One region of the Corynebacterium sp. CCM 9204 genome, then DNA from elsewhere that is predicted to be linked to it. Evidence: riboswitches for the same ligand, from Rfam matches in the RefSeq annotation. Region 1 holds a riboswitch; the other holds the start of a gene.
The links. A riboswitch is a leader RNA that binds a small molecule or an ion and turns the genes downstream of it on or off. The one in region 1 is predicted to bind thiamine pyrophosphate.

Region 1 (7,974 bases):
CGGTCATGTAGTCCACGCCTTGCTCACACTGCTCGATCACGGTGTCCCGGTAGATCTCCCACGTCAGCTTCGTGGGATCACCCTTGACCTTCTCCAGGGCCTCGTAGATCGGGACGGTACCGACCGGCACGGGGGAGTTGCGCAAGATCCACTCGCGGGTCTCGTGGATGTCCCGCCCGGTGGACAGATCCATGATGGTGTCCGCGCCCCAGCGGGTCGCCCACACCATCTTTTCCACCTCTTCCGCGATGGACGAGGTCACGGCGGAGTTTCCCATGTTGGCGTTGACTTTCACCGCGAACTTCTTGCCGATGATCATCGGTTCGATCTCCGGGTGGTTGTGGTTCGCGCAGATCACCGCGCGACCTGCCGCGACCTCCTCGCGAACGGTCTCGGGGTCGAAGCCCTCGCGGTGGGCGATGAACGCCATCTCCGGGGTGACGATCCCGGCACGGGCCCACGCCAACTGGGTCCGCACCTTCAGCTCCGGGTGCTCATCAGAAGCAGGGACCGCATCGGGGTGCGGCCACGAGTCACGGATCTTTGCCAGCCCTTCCTTCAGATTCAGCTCCGGATCGGTGTGGGTGTAAATACCGGAGGTGTCGTACACGTCGAAATGGTCACCGTTGGTCAGGTTGATGCGTCGGGCGGGAACCCGCAGGGTGGTGCCCTGGAAGTCGACCTCGTTGTAGATCTTCTCGCTCCGGTAAATCGGCCCTGTGGTGACCTGCCCCTCGGTTGGAGGTGCGGTTTTCGGGTTTACTCTGGGCGTGCGTGAGCGCATGACTGTATTTCCTCTCCCTACGCCGGCATTACCCGGACAGGTTCGAAACGGTCGGCACCCCCGGTGATTCAGGTGCCCTCTCAGCGTGGTTGGGGCCACGCTCCCGTGGTTGACAGGTTGTGCGCACGAGTCTAACAAGCGTCAGGTGACATGGATCGGGTGTCGGGGACTGTGTCCCCCTGAGCGGGGTGGCCTTGTGTCCACCCTGCAGTCCGTTTTCGGGAAAGTCAGGGGTTGTCCGTCACGGGAGTCCACGCCTGCTCCTTCTGTGGCATGCCGAAGTAGCTGGCCATGCCGATGAACCCCGCCATGGAGGCACTGTTCATGCACGCCATTCTGTCCGCGTTCTCTTGCGCGGGGTCACCGTTTCCGATGGTCGCCCACGTCGGGGCGTCGGGAACTGGAGCACCGAACACGGATCCTGTCGTTATCAGCGTGGTGGAGGGACCGTCGCCGCCCGCAGATTCACTGACGATAATTTCCACCGGCCCACCGGGAACAACGAGCTGACGCGTGTCCGGGTCCCAGAGTGCGAGGGCACTGTCTGGGATGGTGATGTCGACATCGACGGTTTCACCCGGTGCTATCTCGACCCTGCTGTAGCCGACGAGTTCGCGGATTCCGTCGCGTACCGCATATGCCTGGACAACGGTGGTGCCGTGGCGGTTCCCGGTGTTGGTGACTGTCGCGGTGACGGAATTTGGTCCGGTCGCGTGGACATCGTCCGTGGTAAAGGTGGTGTAACTCAGACCGTGGCCAAACCACCAGCGTGGTGTGATGGACTGCTGCTGATAGCCCCGGTACCCGACGCCGGTTCCCTCAGTGAACACACCTGAACCGAATGAGCTGGTGGTGGGCATCTGATCCTGGGACAGTGGCCAGGTCACCGGGAGGTGACCGGAGGGGTTGACGTCACCGAAGATGATGTCTGCGAGTGCATCGCCGTACTCCTGTCCGGGGTAGAACGCTGCGAGTACCGCCGGGATATTATCCCCGTATCCGTTGATGTCGACGGGTCCTCCCGTGTTGGTCACGAGGACGACTCGTTTGTTGGCCTCTAACGCGGTGCGGATGATGTTGCGCTGGTGCAATCCGAACCGGAAATCGGTGTTGTCGACGGATTCGGTGATGTGCCGGTGCATGACGACGATCACGAGGTCGGAGTTTGCGGCGAGTTTCCGTACGGTGGGCAGGTAGTTGCCGTCGGTGTAGTGCACCTCGGTGCTGGTGCCCAGGGCACGGGAGTAGAGCCCCTCGAAGGGAGTGACGATGTCGTCGGCGATGACGTGGCCGGAGCCACCTCCTGACCCGAGTGCGTCCCGACCCGCACCGGAGCCGATGAGCCCGATGGTGTGGACGGAGTCGTCGACGGGGAGCACGGGGTGTTCGCCTGAGTTCGTGAGAACGGTGTCATTGCGTAGCAGGACCAGTGATTTCGCCGCGATGTCCCGGGCGAGTGCCCGGTGTTCCGGTCCCGTCACCACGGTGTCCTGCGTGCCGGTGGGCGGGGAGTCCACGATGCCGGAACGGAACATCTCGGATATGACGTTGTGCACCATCGTGTTGACGCGAGTATCGGACACCGCGCCCGAGTCCACGGTGGACCACAGGTGATCGGAATAGAAGCACGAGTCAGGCATCTGCATGTCGAGCCCGGCGTTCGCGGAGGCGACGGTGTTGTGCTGGCCGTACCAGTCACTCACCGTGAAGCCGTTGAAGCCATACTGACCGCGCAGCACTTGATTCATCAGGTAGGAGTTGTTGCAGTTCTTCGTTCCGTTGAGTTGGGAGTAGCTGCACATGACCGAGGAGACGCCGGCATCCGCAACCCTGCCGAAGGGTTTTAGGTAGATCTCCTGGAGGGTTCTCTCATCGACGGTGGCGTCACTGGCGTTGGTGTTGCGGCCGTTCTCGCGGGTGTAGGCGCCGAGGTGTTTGGCGACCCCCATAATCCCGGCAGAGCGGGTACCGGTTACCTCCGCCGCCCCGAGATCGCCGACGAGGAGGGGATCCTCGCCGGGGGACTCGAAGAAACGGCCCCACCTGGGGTCACGGGCGATGTCGATGGCGGGACCGGCGACCGCGTTGGCACCCTTGCCGCGTGCCTCGGTTGCGATGGCTGCCGCATATTTCTGTGCGAGCTCGGGTGAGAAGGTCGCACCGAGATTGAGATGGGAGGGAAACTGGGTGACCCCCGATGCGCCATTGCCGATTCCGGCGGGACCGTCGGTGAACTTCACCGGTGGCAGGCAGAGACGTTCGACCCCGTAGGTACGACCGGCGAACTCCGGACCCCACCCCTGAAGGTAGGCGGCCATGCCGGTGAGGACGGCGGATTTCTCCTCCCGCGTCATCTCCGCAATCACCCTGTCCGCACGTTCATCGGGCTCGACGGATGGGTCTAGCCACGGGGAACAGTCCACGGGCGTTGTTCCCGTGGAGTTCTGGGCTACTGCGGGGGTGGTCCCGAGAAGGACAGCCGTGGTGGCCAGCAATGCGGCCGTCGTACGGGTGGGAAGGCGGTGTGGGATGATGCGCATGTGGTCTCCTCAAAAGGGGAGCGGAACAGGTAGCACATAGTGTGCATGAAAACCGTTGCGGCTGGTGGGGAATCGGGGATGAGCAGTACATTTCCGTTGATTTGGGAAAAATGGAAGCGCTCCTGTGCTCCGACTGTCTGCGCCGTACAGCGTTAGACTGTCGCGGTGTTGAATCGTGTGACAGACGGAAAGAAGTGTGATGGCATGAGGCGTGGTGCACCGGGACGTCCGGAACTTGGTGCAGGGCTACTTGCAGCCCTTGCACTGATGATCTCGGCGGGGCCCTTCGCCATCGACATGTACTTACCTGCCCTGCCGACGTTGCGGGATGATCTCGGTGCGACAACGGTCTGGGCGCAGTTCACACTGATGACCTTCATGGTCGGCATGGCGGTGGGACAACTGGTCATCGGCCCCTTGTCTGATGTGACGGGTCGGCGTCCTCCACTCATCGTGGCGACGGTGCTTTCCGTTGTGTGCGCCGTCGCTTCTGCACTCGCCCCGTCGGTCTTTGTTCTCGTGGCAGTCCGTGCGGTGATGGGGCTGGCGAATGGGGCGTGTGTCGTACTGGCCCGGGCCATTGTCGCGGATTTAGCTGAGGGGCGGCGGGCGGCGCAGGCGTACTCGCTACTCATGGCGATGATGGGGATTGCGCCCGTCATCGCCCCGTTGATGGGGGGCCTCCTGGTGGAACCGATCGGGTGGCGTGGCCTGTTCTGGATTCTCGCGGTCGTCGCCGGTGTCCAGGTCATCGTCGCGTTACTGGTCGTCGGGGAGTCGAAGCCCCGGAGACCTGGGGGTGGCGGTTGGGCAACGTTTACTGTTGGTGTCCGAGTGGTCTCATCGAACCGGCTGTTCACCGCCTACACCGTGAGTTTCGCGGCGGCTGCCGGTGTGCTCTTCGGCTATATCGCCGCTGGCCCGCTCGTGTTCATCGACCACTTCGGGATGAGTCCGCGACTGTATTCGATCGTGTTTGCGGTGAACTCCGTTGCGCTCGTCACCGGTTCCCTGGTGAACTCCCGTTTGGTTCGCAGATTCGAACCCGCGTCAGTGCTCCGGGTGGCAGGGGGTGTGGTTCTTGCCTGCGGACTGGTGTTGCTTGGTGACGCGCTGTTGTTTGGTGGGCATCTTCCGGTGGTGTTGGGCACCCTGTTCATTGCGTTGGGGCACATGCCCGGGATCTTCGGTAACGCGACGGCCTTGGGTGTGTCTGCTGTCCGTTCCCACGCGGGACTCGGGTCAGCGGTGATGGGTTTTTGCCAGTTCCTCGTTGCCGGTGCGGTGAGTCCGCTCGTCGGACTCGGCGGCAGACCCGTGGTGGCGCTGGGAATCGTGGTGGCGGTGAGCGTCGGGCTGTCGTTGTGCGGGGCGCTTGTTGCGGGTCGCCTGACGCGGATAGTCACTGCAGAGCCGCGGTGAGCCGCATCGCGTTGTCCAGGTAGCGTTTCCCGAGTCCGCGCCGGGACCATTGTTCATAAGTCAGTTCCGTGCACCGTCCGAGGTACACGTCCGCGAGATCGCTGAGTTTCTGGGCGATCTCCCCGGCCGTGACCATCAGGGTGACCTCGTAGTTGAGGCCGAAACTGCGCATGTCCATGTTGGATGATCCGAGAACTCCGATGGTGTCGCCCTGTGGGTCGGCGAGGGCGAATTTGCTGTGCAGGATCATCGGGGCCGGGTACCGGTGGATGTGGACCCCCGCCTCGATGAGCATCTTGTAGTAGCTGGCCTGGGCGTGCCCCACCATGAATTGATCGGAGACCTCGTTGACCAGCAGATCGACCCGGACACCCCGGTAGCAGGCGGTGAGGATCGCCTCCATGAGGGAGTCATCCGGGATGAAGTACGGGCTGCACAGGATCAGATGTTCTTTGGCGTGGTGCACCATCGAGTTGAACAGCCGGAGGTTGGGTTCGGTGACGTACCCGGGGCCTGAAGGCACGAGTTGGACGATCTCAGTGCCTGCCGCTGGTCCGGTGTCCGAGGTCTGCGGGAGTTCGAGGACCGTCCCGGTTTCCTGGTACCAGTCGACGGCGAAGATCATCTCCATCGCCTCAACGACGGGGCCGGACAGTTGAATCATGAGATCCACCCATTCTCGGCCGGAGCGGTGGTTCCTGCGGGAGAGGTATCCGGGTTCGATCATGTTCTGCGAGCCGATGAACCCCGTTCGTCCGTCGATGATGAGGAGTTTGCGGTGGTTGCGGAGGTCCGGGCGGCGGAACCTCCAGTGGAAGGGTTTCAGGGGCATGGTCAGATGCCAGTCGATGCCTGCTTCGGTGAGTTTTCCGCCGAGTTTCCGGTACCCGGGGTACTTCCAGCTCCCGACCTGGTCGAAAAGGAGACGGACATCGACGCCACGATCGACGGCGCGTTGACATGCGCGGAAAAAAACATCCGTGGTGTCATCCCAGGCGATGATGTAGATCTGGGCGTGGACCGTGCACTCGGCGGCGTCGACAGCCGCGGCCATCGCAGTGATGGACTCCCGGTAATCGGAGTAGAGACCGTGGAACCGGGAGTGCACCGCGGGTAGATCCGTGAGCCTGTCGTTGAGACGCATCACCGAGGCCACTTCGTCAGAGAGCTCCGCGCCTTCGGGAAGAGTGGGGGCCTCCGTGAGCGTTGAACCCACCATCGCCTGTGCCTCCATCTGGATGCGGTGCCTGCGACGGTTGATGTAGGGGCTTCCCATCATCAGGAACAGTGGAAGCCCGATGACTGGTACGAAGAGGATTGCCAGCAGCCAGGCGGAGGAGGAACTGGGTTTCCGGTCCTGTGCGACGGTTCCCACCGCAATGATCTTGACGGCATAGTCGAGCAGGAGTCCTGCGGACTGCCACCACTCCAGCGAAGTCAGGTAGCCGAGTACATTGGGCATCCTGTCTAATCCCCGTCGACCGTGTAGTCGACGATCACGGGGGCATGGTCCGAGGCCCCGTCACCGGCGCGCTCGTCCCGGTCGATGAATGCCGCTCGGGCACTGTGCGCCAGGGGGTGACTGGCCAGGTGGAAGTCGATGCGCATACCTTCGTTGCGGCCGAACCGCATCGCCTTGTAGTCCCAGTAGGTGTATTCGCCGGGGGTGAACTGTCGCGTGGTCTCCGTCAGACCGGCTTCGGTGAGCTGCTGGAAGAAAGCCCGCTCTGGCTCGGTGACGTGGGTTTTGCCGTCGAAGAAGCGGCGGTCCCATACGTCGCCGTCGGTGGGTGCGATGTTGAAGTCCCCCGTGCACAACAGCTTCATCTCGGGGTCATCGGTCAGGGCCTCCCGAACGTGAACTGCCAGGGCATCGAGCCACCGCAGTTTGTACTCGTAGTGGCGGTCAGCGATTTCCCGGCCGTTGGGGACGTACAAACTCCACACCCGAACTCCACCGCATGTCGCGCCGACGGCACGTGCCTCGATCACCTGGTCGGCGATAGCGTCCTTCACGAACCCGGGTTGACCGGGAAAATGATCGGTGACATCCGTCAAGCCGACTCTGGAAAGCAGAGCAACTCCGTTCCACTGGCTGTACCCCACATGCGCCACCTCGTAACCGACCTGTTCGAACGGTAGGTAGGGGAACTGGTCGTCCCGGCACTTCGTCTCCTGGACCGCCAGGACGTCCACATCGTGGCGGATCAGAAAATCGACCATGCGGTCGGCCCGGGTACGAACCGAATTGACGTTGAACGTGGCAATGCGCATACCTAGAGAGATTAGCCGTCAACGACTTTTCCGGGAACCTGGTGAAGTGCCGACACGTTCATCAGGTGAGAGAGGTGAACGGCACGATGACTTTTCCTGACGGTACGTATCCGGGTCGGCCCGATGACGGCCCCCGGAATCGGATGAAGAACCTGGTCCCGGGTGCGCTGTACCGTGCGCAGTGCATGCGAACCGTGATCGCCACCCCCTTCACCGCACCCGTCGAACATGATCAGGTGGAGTGCTTCAGCGCCTTCGCCCCGGGGCTGAAAACCGGTCGCCGGGACCTGCTCAATGCTCCGGTCCGATTACGGGTCGCGGCGCTCGCGTTGGATGCCGCGATTTTTTCGACGCTCTACCTGGTTCTCACCGTCAGCGTCGCCATTGCCACCGGCAACTGGATCTGGTACCTCGCACTTCTGGCCGGGCCACTGCCGTTCTGGCTCTGGCAAGTCATCGGGGACGTGAATGGCGGCGGTCCGGGGAAACGACTGCTTGGTCTTCGGGTTGCGGGGCCCGCAGACTGTCCGGTCACGATGAGTCAGGCGGCGCGCCGCAACCTGTGGCTGTTTATCCCGGCGATTCCCGTCGTAGGGCCGGTCGCGGCGCTCGCGGTTGGCATGTGGCTCGCCGGGTCAGCGAAACTCGACGCCTACGGAATGGGGCCGCACGACCGTTCCTCCCGGACCCGCGTCATCATCCGGAGGTGAACTCCGGATCGAGTTCAGCGTAGCGATGCCGGTGATGTTCGACGAAGCCCAATTTGTCATAGAGCCTGATCCCGGCGGTGTTGGCTGCCAACACTTGCAGGTACGCCATGTCGCCTCCGTTCTCCGCGCCCCAGTGCAGCATCGCTATGCCGAGCTGTGTTCCAAGGCCCCGGCGGCGGTGGTCGGCGGCAACCTCGACGGCGGAGTAGCCAAGCCAGGTACGACCATCCCCGGATGAGGTGAT
Region 2 (7,974 bases), on a different contig from region 1:
GACGTACTGGAAGACGAAGCCGATGACGAAGCTGGGTACAGCAATGACGATCAGGGACATGACGAGCACGGTGGAGTCGAAGATGCCACCCCGACGGACTCCGGCGATAAAACCGAAGCCGACACCGATGATGGCTTCGAAGATCAGAGCCATCACCGCCAGCTTGATGGTCACCGGGAATGCGGTGGCCATGACCGAGCTAACGGGTTGACCGGAGAAGGTGGTACCAAAATCGAGGGACAGGATTCCCTTGAGATACAGCAGATACTGAATGATGAACGGTTTGTCCAGGTTGTACTCGGCACGGATTCGCTCGGCGGTGGCCTCGGTGAGTCCACGATCACCTCCGAGGGCTTGCACCGGGTCACCGGGCATGAGGAATACGAGCGCATAAATCAGGAATGTCGCACCGAAGAAGACCGGAATCATCTGGAGCAGACGGCGCCCTACGTAACGCAGCATGGGGGTTCCTTCTGTCGAGGGAAGTGGGGGCGGAACAATCCCGGTTAGGAAAACACCGGGCTACCGCGCCAGGCCCCGGGTCGCCGGAAAACGGAGACCCGGGGCCTGGCGTCAACCCAGCTCACCTGAGTACTGGTCCGATCCGTTGGACGAATCGCACTACGGTCGGTGAGGAGTCGGTGGTACCGGGCGAACCGGCACCTCTGATTACTTCTTGGTGATCCCGTAGTAGATGGGCTGCGAGTTCCAGCCGAACTGGACGTTGTCAACAGCCGAGGACCAACCAGCCGTGACATTGGAGTACCACAGCGGGATGACGGGGAGGTCCTGAAGCAGGATCTCCTGCGCCTCATTGTAGAGCTTCGTGGATTCCTCAACACTGGATGCACTCGCGGCCTGCTTCAACTTCTCGTCGAACTCCGCCGAAGAGTAGTCGCCGTCGTTGGAGCCGGCACCGGTACCGTAAATCGGAGCGAGGAAGTTACCCACGGACGGGTAGTCGGCCTGCCAACCGGTACGGAACGCACCGGAGATCGTGCGGTTGGTCACGTCATCGCGCAGGGACTTGAAGTCCGGGTAGGGGTTGCCCACTGCGTCGATGTCGAGGGTGTTCTTGATAGAGTTCGCCACGGCATCGACCCATACCTGGTGTCCACCATCAGCGTTATAGGAGATGGTGAACTGACCGCTCCACGGGGAGATCTCGTTGGCTTTCTGCCACAGTTCCTTGGCCTTCTCCGGGTTGTAATCGAGAACGTCGGAGCCCTTGAGTGAATCACTGTGGCCGTCAATCACGGGGGATGAGAAATCCGTCGCGGGAGTCCGGGTTCCGTCGAAGATCTTGTCGGTAATCTCCTCGCGGTTAATGGCCATTGAGATGGCCTCACGGCGGAGTTTACCTTCATCACCACTAAAGTGCTCCAGCTTCTCCGGGATGGTGAAGGACTGGAAGACTGCTGAAGGCTCGTTGACCCAGCGTCCGTCGAGCTCATTCTTGTACTTGGTGAAGGCAGAGTCCGGAATTGCATCGAGGACGTCAAGGTTACCGTCGAGGAGTGCAGCATAGGCCGAGTCCTGTTTGGGGTAGAAGACGAACTCGATGCCATCGTTCTGCACCTTGCGTCCGCCGTCGTAGTTCTCGTTGGGAACCAACGTCAGGGACTGGTTGTGCGCCCACTTCGCAACCTTGTAGGGGCCGTTACCGATCGGTTCCTGGCCAAAGGCATCCATGTCTTCGAAGGCTGAATCAGGCAGAGGATAGAAGGCGGAGTACCCGAGACGCAGCGGGAAATCCGCTTCCGACTGAGCCAAGGTAACGGTGAAGGTGTGATCATCGTTGATCTCGAGTCCGGTCAGCGGTTTGCCGTCCTCATAACCTTCGATCGGCTCAAAGAAGTAACTGGACAAGGTTTCGTTCTCGACAGCATAATTCCAGGCGTCCACAAAGTTCTTCGCCGTCACCGGGGAGCCGTCAGAGAAGGTCTCCCCTTCCTTGATCTTGATGACGAACTTCTTATTGCCATCCTCCGGAGTGATGGACTCAGCAAGGTCATTGTGCGGCTTACCCTCTGCGTCGTAGTACACCAGACCCGCAAAGATACTCTCGACGATGCGCCCACCACCGGTCTCGTTGGTGTCCTGCGGAACCAGCGGGTTCTGCGGCTCGGAACCCCAGGCAGTGATGTACTTACTATTTGACCCACTGCCGCTGCCTGTATCCGACGACGAGCAAGCGGACACGGAAACAGCAAGCGCAGCCGCGGTCATCGCGGCAATGGTCTTCTTCAAAGTCATGCGGGAACCTCCCAGTGTGGATGAACGGAAACCCGACAGTTGGGCGAGACTGAGCCCGTACCAGATTCAACTGCCTGTTTCATTGTGGGTCATTTTAACTGTGACACACCTCAATTATCGAGAACGGCACCCGCATCTGTCACATAGTTCACCTGCAGCAATTACACTCCACCACACCAAAGCAAAGGAATTACCAGCACTTTTTCGGAAACACGGCCGATGCAGACCTTACGCGCGTTATTAAATCGTTATTGACACCGAGGTAAACGGGAAGTGAAACGACCTTGTAGATCGACGGCACGAGATCGTCAACACAGTTCCGGGAACACCACGTCCCGGCTGAGAGGTGCAAGATCCGGATCCGTCGAGTCCAGAGGAAAGAACCGGGCTTCAGCGATCTCAGCCAGAACTTCCGGCACACCGTGCAACGGGTGCAGGTAGGTGAATACGTCACAGTCCACGGTGCACCCGGCCTCATTCGCAGCTTTCGCACTGAATCGCCCGAGAGCAACAAGTGAGGCAGGTTCCAGGTCAATTCCAAGTTCCTCGAAAATCTCACGGACCGCAGTCTGACGTGCACCCTCCCCTGGTTCGAGTTTTCCACCCGGAAGCATAAAAGATGCAGTTCCGCGCTTACGCACACTGAGAACATCGCCCGCCACATTACGGAGCACGACTGCCGCAATCCGTATCACTGTCATGCCAAACCAGCCTACCCGCCGTCAACAACAAGATCGACGGTGCTCAGGACGTTCTTCGGATCAGCAGCATGGCTTATTTCCTGTTCCTCCCAGTATCTCCACCAGTCAGCGAACCCTGGATCACGAGATAGCGCCCGATTCCGTCGAGTCTCAGTGGCAAGCTCCATCCTGACGGTGAAACACGGACCACGCCGGAGGGCAGCCCGCAAATTAGCCGGAGTCAGGGCCCCAACCCCCTCGACGATGAAGGTCTCCTCCGGATCCAGTGCGACCCACTCCCCCGGACGGTCCCTGCACCAGTCCCACCTGGTATACCCGGGAGCAATCGGATCCAGGACATCACGGGCAACCATCAGGCTGCCCTGTGCAAGCCCTCCCCAACCAGGGTAAAAGTCATCAAGGTGAATCACTCGGTGCCCCGTCCGTTCACCCAACCTGTCTGCGAGCGTCGTCTTGCCGGATCCCGAACGTCCCCCAATCAGAACTGTCCGGACCCCTCGGGCACAAGCATCGACAAGAACATCCACGACATCGTTCGACACATTTCTCAACATTACGCACCCAGGAAACGGAAGTCACCGGTCGCGACAGCAACCCCGAGTGACAGAAGTGACGCAGCGAGACAGACCACCATCAGCAACCAATCCCATCCGGACAACCGAGTCGGACGCGCCCAGGTGCGCGGAACATCCGTCCCGAACGCTCTGGCCTCCATCGCCGTGGCCAACTTCGCACCGCGGCGTAGTGCAAGAACCAGCAGACCGAAGAGCATCGTCACCCCCCGGATGAGGCGAGCGTCATCAGCTAAACCACGGGACCTCCTGGCCCTGCTCATCGCCTGCCAATCCCGCTGAAACAAGGTAGCAAGCCGCACCCCGGCAACGGCACCGATGACAAATCTGGCGGGTAGACGCCAGATCTGCGCGAGGCTATCCCCTAGATCCGTGGGGTCGGTCCTACCGATCAGAACCATTGCCGGAATCCCCACCGCAAACACGCGGACCATGATTGCCAACGCCAGTTGAATAGAGTTATCGGTAATGTGGATCCAACCGAAGGAGAAGTATTCGGCCCCTTCCGGTCTGCCATACAGTGCCATCGACACGCCGGACAATGGAGCGGCGAGAAACAGGGGCCAGGCACGGATCAACAATTGCCGGATACCCGTACCAGTGAACGGCAACGCGACGATGATCAACGCCAGACAGCAGGATGCAGAAACGACATCGACGGAGAGCAGCAGCGGGGTAGTCAGGAACGCCAGCGCCGTGATCCTCGCGACTGGGTTTGTACGCGCCAACAGGTCAAGCATGCCCATCAACCTCTATCCTATGATCCCCGAGAACATGGGCAAAAAGCGGATCGTGTGTGATCGAAGCCAACGTGACCCCGTCATCCACCAGATCCCGGAGCAACAGGATGAGTTCCGTGAACGTCCTGCGATCCTGTCCGAACGTCGGTTCATCGAGAATGAGGACGGAAGGAGTCGTCACGAGTGCCGTCGCCACGCTCAACCGACGTTTCTGTCCACCCGACAGCGAGAACGGGTTGGCCTCTGCCAGATGCTCGAGACGCAGCCGCTCAAGGAGTTCATCGACCCGGGCACGGTCTGCCGCGGTGACAGCGTCCGCCGGAGGGTGACCCGTGAGACGCCGCCACAGACCGAAGCGTCCTCGGCGGCCCGCGGTAACCACTGGTCCGATCAACAACTCTGATCGAACTGTCCGGGCCACGAACTGGTGCTCAGGGTCCTGGAACACGAAACCGATCCTCGTGGCCAGCTCACGGGAGGACCAGGAGTGCGGCCCCCCGGACAGCTCCTCCGCCACCCTGTCACTCGCTAGCACCTCCCCACCGAGAGGGGACATCAGGCCTGCGAGAGTGAGCGCAAGAGTGGATTTACCGGCGCCGTTCGGTCCGGTGATAACGGTGGAACGTCCCTCGGGAAGGCGGAGGTTGTGGGGCGATCCCACAGGGCGTCCTTCCTCCCATCCGACGGTGAGTTCCCTGGCTTCCAGGGCGGGATCGGCATCCGTTCCTGGAGCGTGAGATCGTACCGGAGGAAGATCGAGGGGGATACCGGGGATCCAGACCCCTTCCTCCGCCAACCGGAGGCCCTCGGACGCGATGACCTCGTCAAGTGGACCAGCCGCGACTAGTCCCCGGTCAGCGCCCCCAAGAACCAGCGCGTAATCAATGATCGGGGACCAGATCTCCACCCGGTGTTCGACAACAATCAGGGTAGCCCCGGTTTCCCGCACGACCCTGTCGACGGCGTCACGAACCTCGGCGACGCCGTCCGGATCAAGGTTGGCGGTCGGTTCATCCAGGAGAATCAGGCGCGCCCCCATAGCGATGACACCCGCGAGGGCGAGCCGTTGTTTCTGACCACCCGATAGTTTGGCCGTGGGGTGATCGAGTGGAAGATCCAAGCCGACCATTTCCAGTGCACGGCCGACGCGACGCCAGATCTCGGAACGCTCGACCCCGAGGTTCTCACAGCCGAAAGCGACGTCGTCACCCACACGTGATGAGATGACCTGGGAGTCTGGGTCCTGGAGGACCATGCCAACAACACCCCGAGCTTGTTCGGGAGGACGTCCCTCAACGAGCAACGAACCTGTCCGGTCACCTTCGTCATCACCACCAAGGACACCAGCGATCGCAGCGAGTAGGGTGGATTTTCCGGATCCGGATTCACCGAGCAGGAGAACCCGCTGCCCAGGTTCAATGTCAAGATCAAGATCCGAGATAGTGGGGCGGAGTCGACCAGCATGCCGCCAACCGAAACCGACGGCTCGGACTGTAGCTCCCCGAGGTCGATCACCGTGATACGACTCCGGCACCACGTTCTAGACCTGCCGCTGACGTTCACGCCCAGCAGCGAAACGGTCGAGTGCACCGGTCGCCGCAAGTGCCCGAACGAGCAGCCAGGAGAAAACACCGGCGATGACAGCACCAGAGATCAGGAGCGTGACTAGGTAGGTGACCTGGAACTCGGTGGATTTGGCAAAGTTACCGGAGAGGAAGCCCTCGAGAATCCACGCACCTGCACCTGCACCTGCACCGGCGAGTGCCGCGATGACCGGGCCAAAACGGTGGTAAAGGAAGATCGCAAGAATGATCTCGGCACCAATGCCCTGTGCGATACCGGAGTAGAGAGTACTGATCCCCCATTGGTTCCCGAGCCCAGCAGACACCGAGGCCGCGATAACTTCACAGAGTAGTGCGGCACCCGGTTTGCGAATCACGAGGCCTCCCAGAACCCCAGCGAACAGCCAGGGGCCGACTGCAAGACCACCGAGTCCGGGGGTCACTGCGTCGACTGCCTCGTAGAGTGCGTACCCCGGCCCGTTGTAAACCCAAAACACAAAACCTGCGGCGACACCGAGGACGGCGAGCGCAATGATGTCAATCACCCGCCAAGCCTTCCTCGACGGTGCGGTGACCGTGATCGGTGTACGGGATTCAGGCACAGATGTGCTCATTATTTTTCCTCTTCTCCCTAGCGCCGGCATTACCCGGATCAGGTTGTTACGGTCACCGATACGCCACGCGGTGTGCACCGCGCGGTCAACCGACGTCTCAGCCCGATTCACGCTCGGGCACCCGTGGGACCGGACCAATGATACAGACCGCTATCAACCAACGCGAGGATGCCCACTGCAGCCATGTTCGCAGTAAGGTGGCGATTATTCCCCCCGATCACCCCACCCGAGAGCATGACCCCAACATCGGCAGTGAATATGCTATCCGGCGGCGCATGCCCAGCCCGAAGAATGCCACCACCGCCTGCACAGGCTAACCTTAAGGAATGAAAAGCCACAGCAGTCCCGGCGGTAACACCAGTCACCGACTGCGCACGCTCCGGATTCACAACGATCGGAGTCTGATCATCACGGCCGCTGCCCTCGCAGTGGGATCAACCTTGATTACCGGATGTATAGGGCAGAACGCATCCAAGGTGTCGCTCATGGGAGACACCGGTACTGACCACATAACGACCAGTGGATCAGCCCCTTCCTCCCCCGAATTACCCGATGTCTCCCCTATCTGCTCCGCGGATCGACTCACAGCAACAATTGATTCAACCAGCGCCGGGGCCGGACACACCTTCCACGTCATCCGGCTGACCAACATCGGTGATCCTTGCACACTATCCGGATACCCTGGAGTATCGCTCATCGATGCGACCGGCAGCCAAGTGGGAGCGGCATCTGACAGGGAAAGCGGGGCGGAAGGATCCCCTGCGCTGCTCTATACCGGTGGTTCAGCGGTCTTCTCCGTGAGCTTCAGTCAGCCCTACGCCTACGGCCGTGATATCTGCGAACCCACCGAACGTGCCCGGCAACTGAAGATCTACCCACCGAACGACACCGGCTGGTTGACAGTGCCGATGAATGAACCGACCTGCGGATCGGAACAGGTTTCCACAATCTCCGTTACCGGGGTGAAACCGGGCTGATCGAGCTCCCCGAGATCTGTCATGGCAGCCACCTTTGGCTTCGTGCAATCGTGGGGCGTCTCAGCCCACACCCATAGAGTTCGGGGATTCAGGCATATTGCCGTCACCGTCGGCAGTCCGGGGCACAGATCCGGATTCAAGTCGTGCGCGCACAATCGCACGGTACCGCACGCCCCTCACCACGGGTAGGTTCTTCAGACATGGCCAGTGGACTCCTCGATTCAGCAGTACTACTCGGAACCGGTCTACTTGGAATCTGCATCGCAGCAGGTCTCCTGGCCCGCCGCGTCAGAATCCGGCGCACCTGGTATCACACCGAAGGAACGGTGATAGACGCCATCCCACGTCCCGGCGCGCCCTCTGACGACCCATTCCTCTGTGCGGTGGTCAGCTTCACCGCCCCGGACGGCAGCCTGAGCCAATGGATAGACCCTCACCACACGACTTTCGCACGGGAACAAATCGGACAACGGGTCGAGCTGTTCATCACAGAGCACGGATCCGGCAAGGTTCTTCGCCCGCCGACTGTGGACCCGTTCTTCTTCCTTCTCA

Region 2: linked by a shared signal. The riboswitch ahead of QWU43_RS05160 (ECF transporter S component) and the one ahead of thiC (phosphomethylpyrimidine synthase ThiC) in region 1 are both predicted to bind thiamine pyrophosphate.

The regions. Positions count from the first base shown of each region.
Region 1 is NZ_JAUERX010000005.1:44,299-52,272, reverse strand. Features, by position in the region: gene thiC (phosphomethylpyrimidine synthase ThiC) at 1-784, opposite strand, end outside; TPP riboswitch at 782-902, opposite strand; gene QWU43_RS10180 (beta-glucosidase) at 1,012-3,324, opposite strand; gene QWU43_RS10175 (multidrug effflux MFS transporter) at 3,490-4,746, shown strand; gene QWU43_RS10170 (phospholipase D-like domain-containing protein) at 4,727-6,208, opposite strand; gene QWU43_RS10165 (exodeoxyribonuclease III) at 6,214-7,020, opposite strand; gene QWU43_RS10160 (RDD family protein) at 7,107-7,730, shown strand; gene QWU43_RS10155 (GNAT family N-acetyltransferase) at 7,717-7,974, opposite strand, start outside.
Region 2 is NZ_JAUERX010000002.1:216,154-224,127, reverse strand. Features, by position in the region: gene QWU43_RS05190 (ABC transporter permease) at 1-462, opposite strand, end outside; gene QWU43_RS05185 (ABC transporter substrate-binding protein) at 670-2,256, opposite strand; gene QWU43_RS05180 (NUDIX domain-containing protein) at 2,565-2,957, opposite strand; gene QWU43_RS05175 (hypothetical protein) at 2,969-3,499, opposite strand; gene QWU43_RS05170 (energy-coupling factor transporter transmembrane protein EcfT) at 3,511-4,269, opposite strand; gene QWU43_RS05165 (ABC transporter ATP-binding protein) at 4,262-5,803, opposite strand; gene QWU43_RS05160 (ECF transporter S component) at 5,810-6,445, opposite strand; TPP riboswitch at 6,443-6,580, opposite strand; gene QWU43_RS05155 (DUF4232 domain-containing protein) at 6,772-7,422, shown strand; gene QWU43_RS05150 (DUF3592 domain-containing protein) at 7,623-7,974, shown strand, end outside.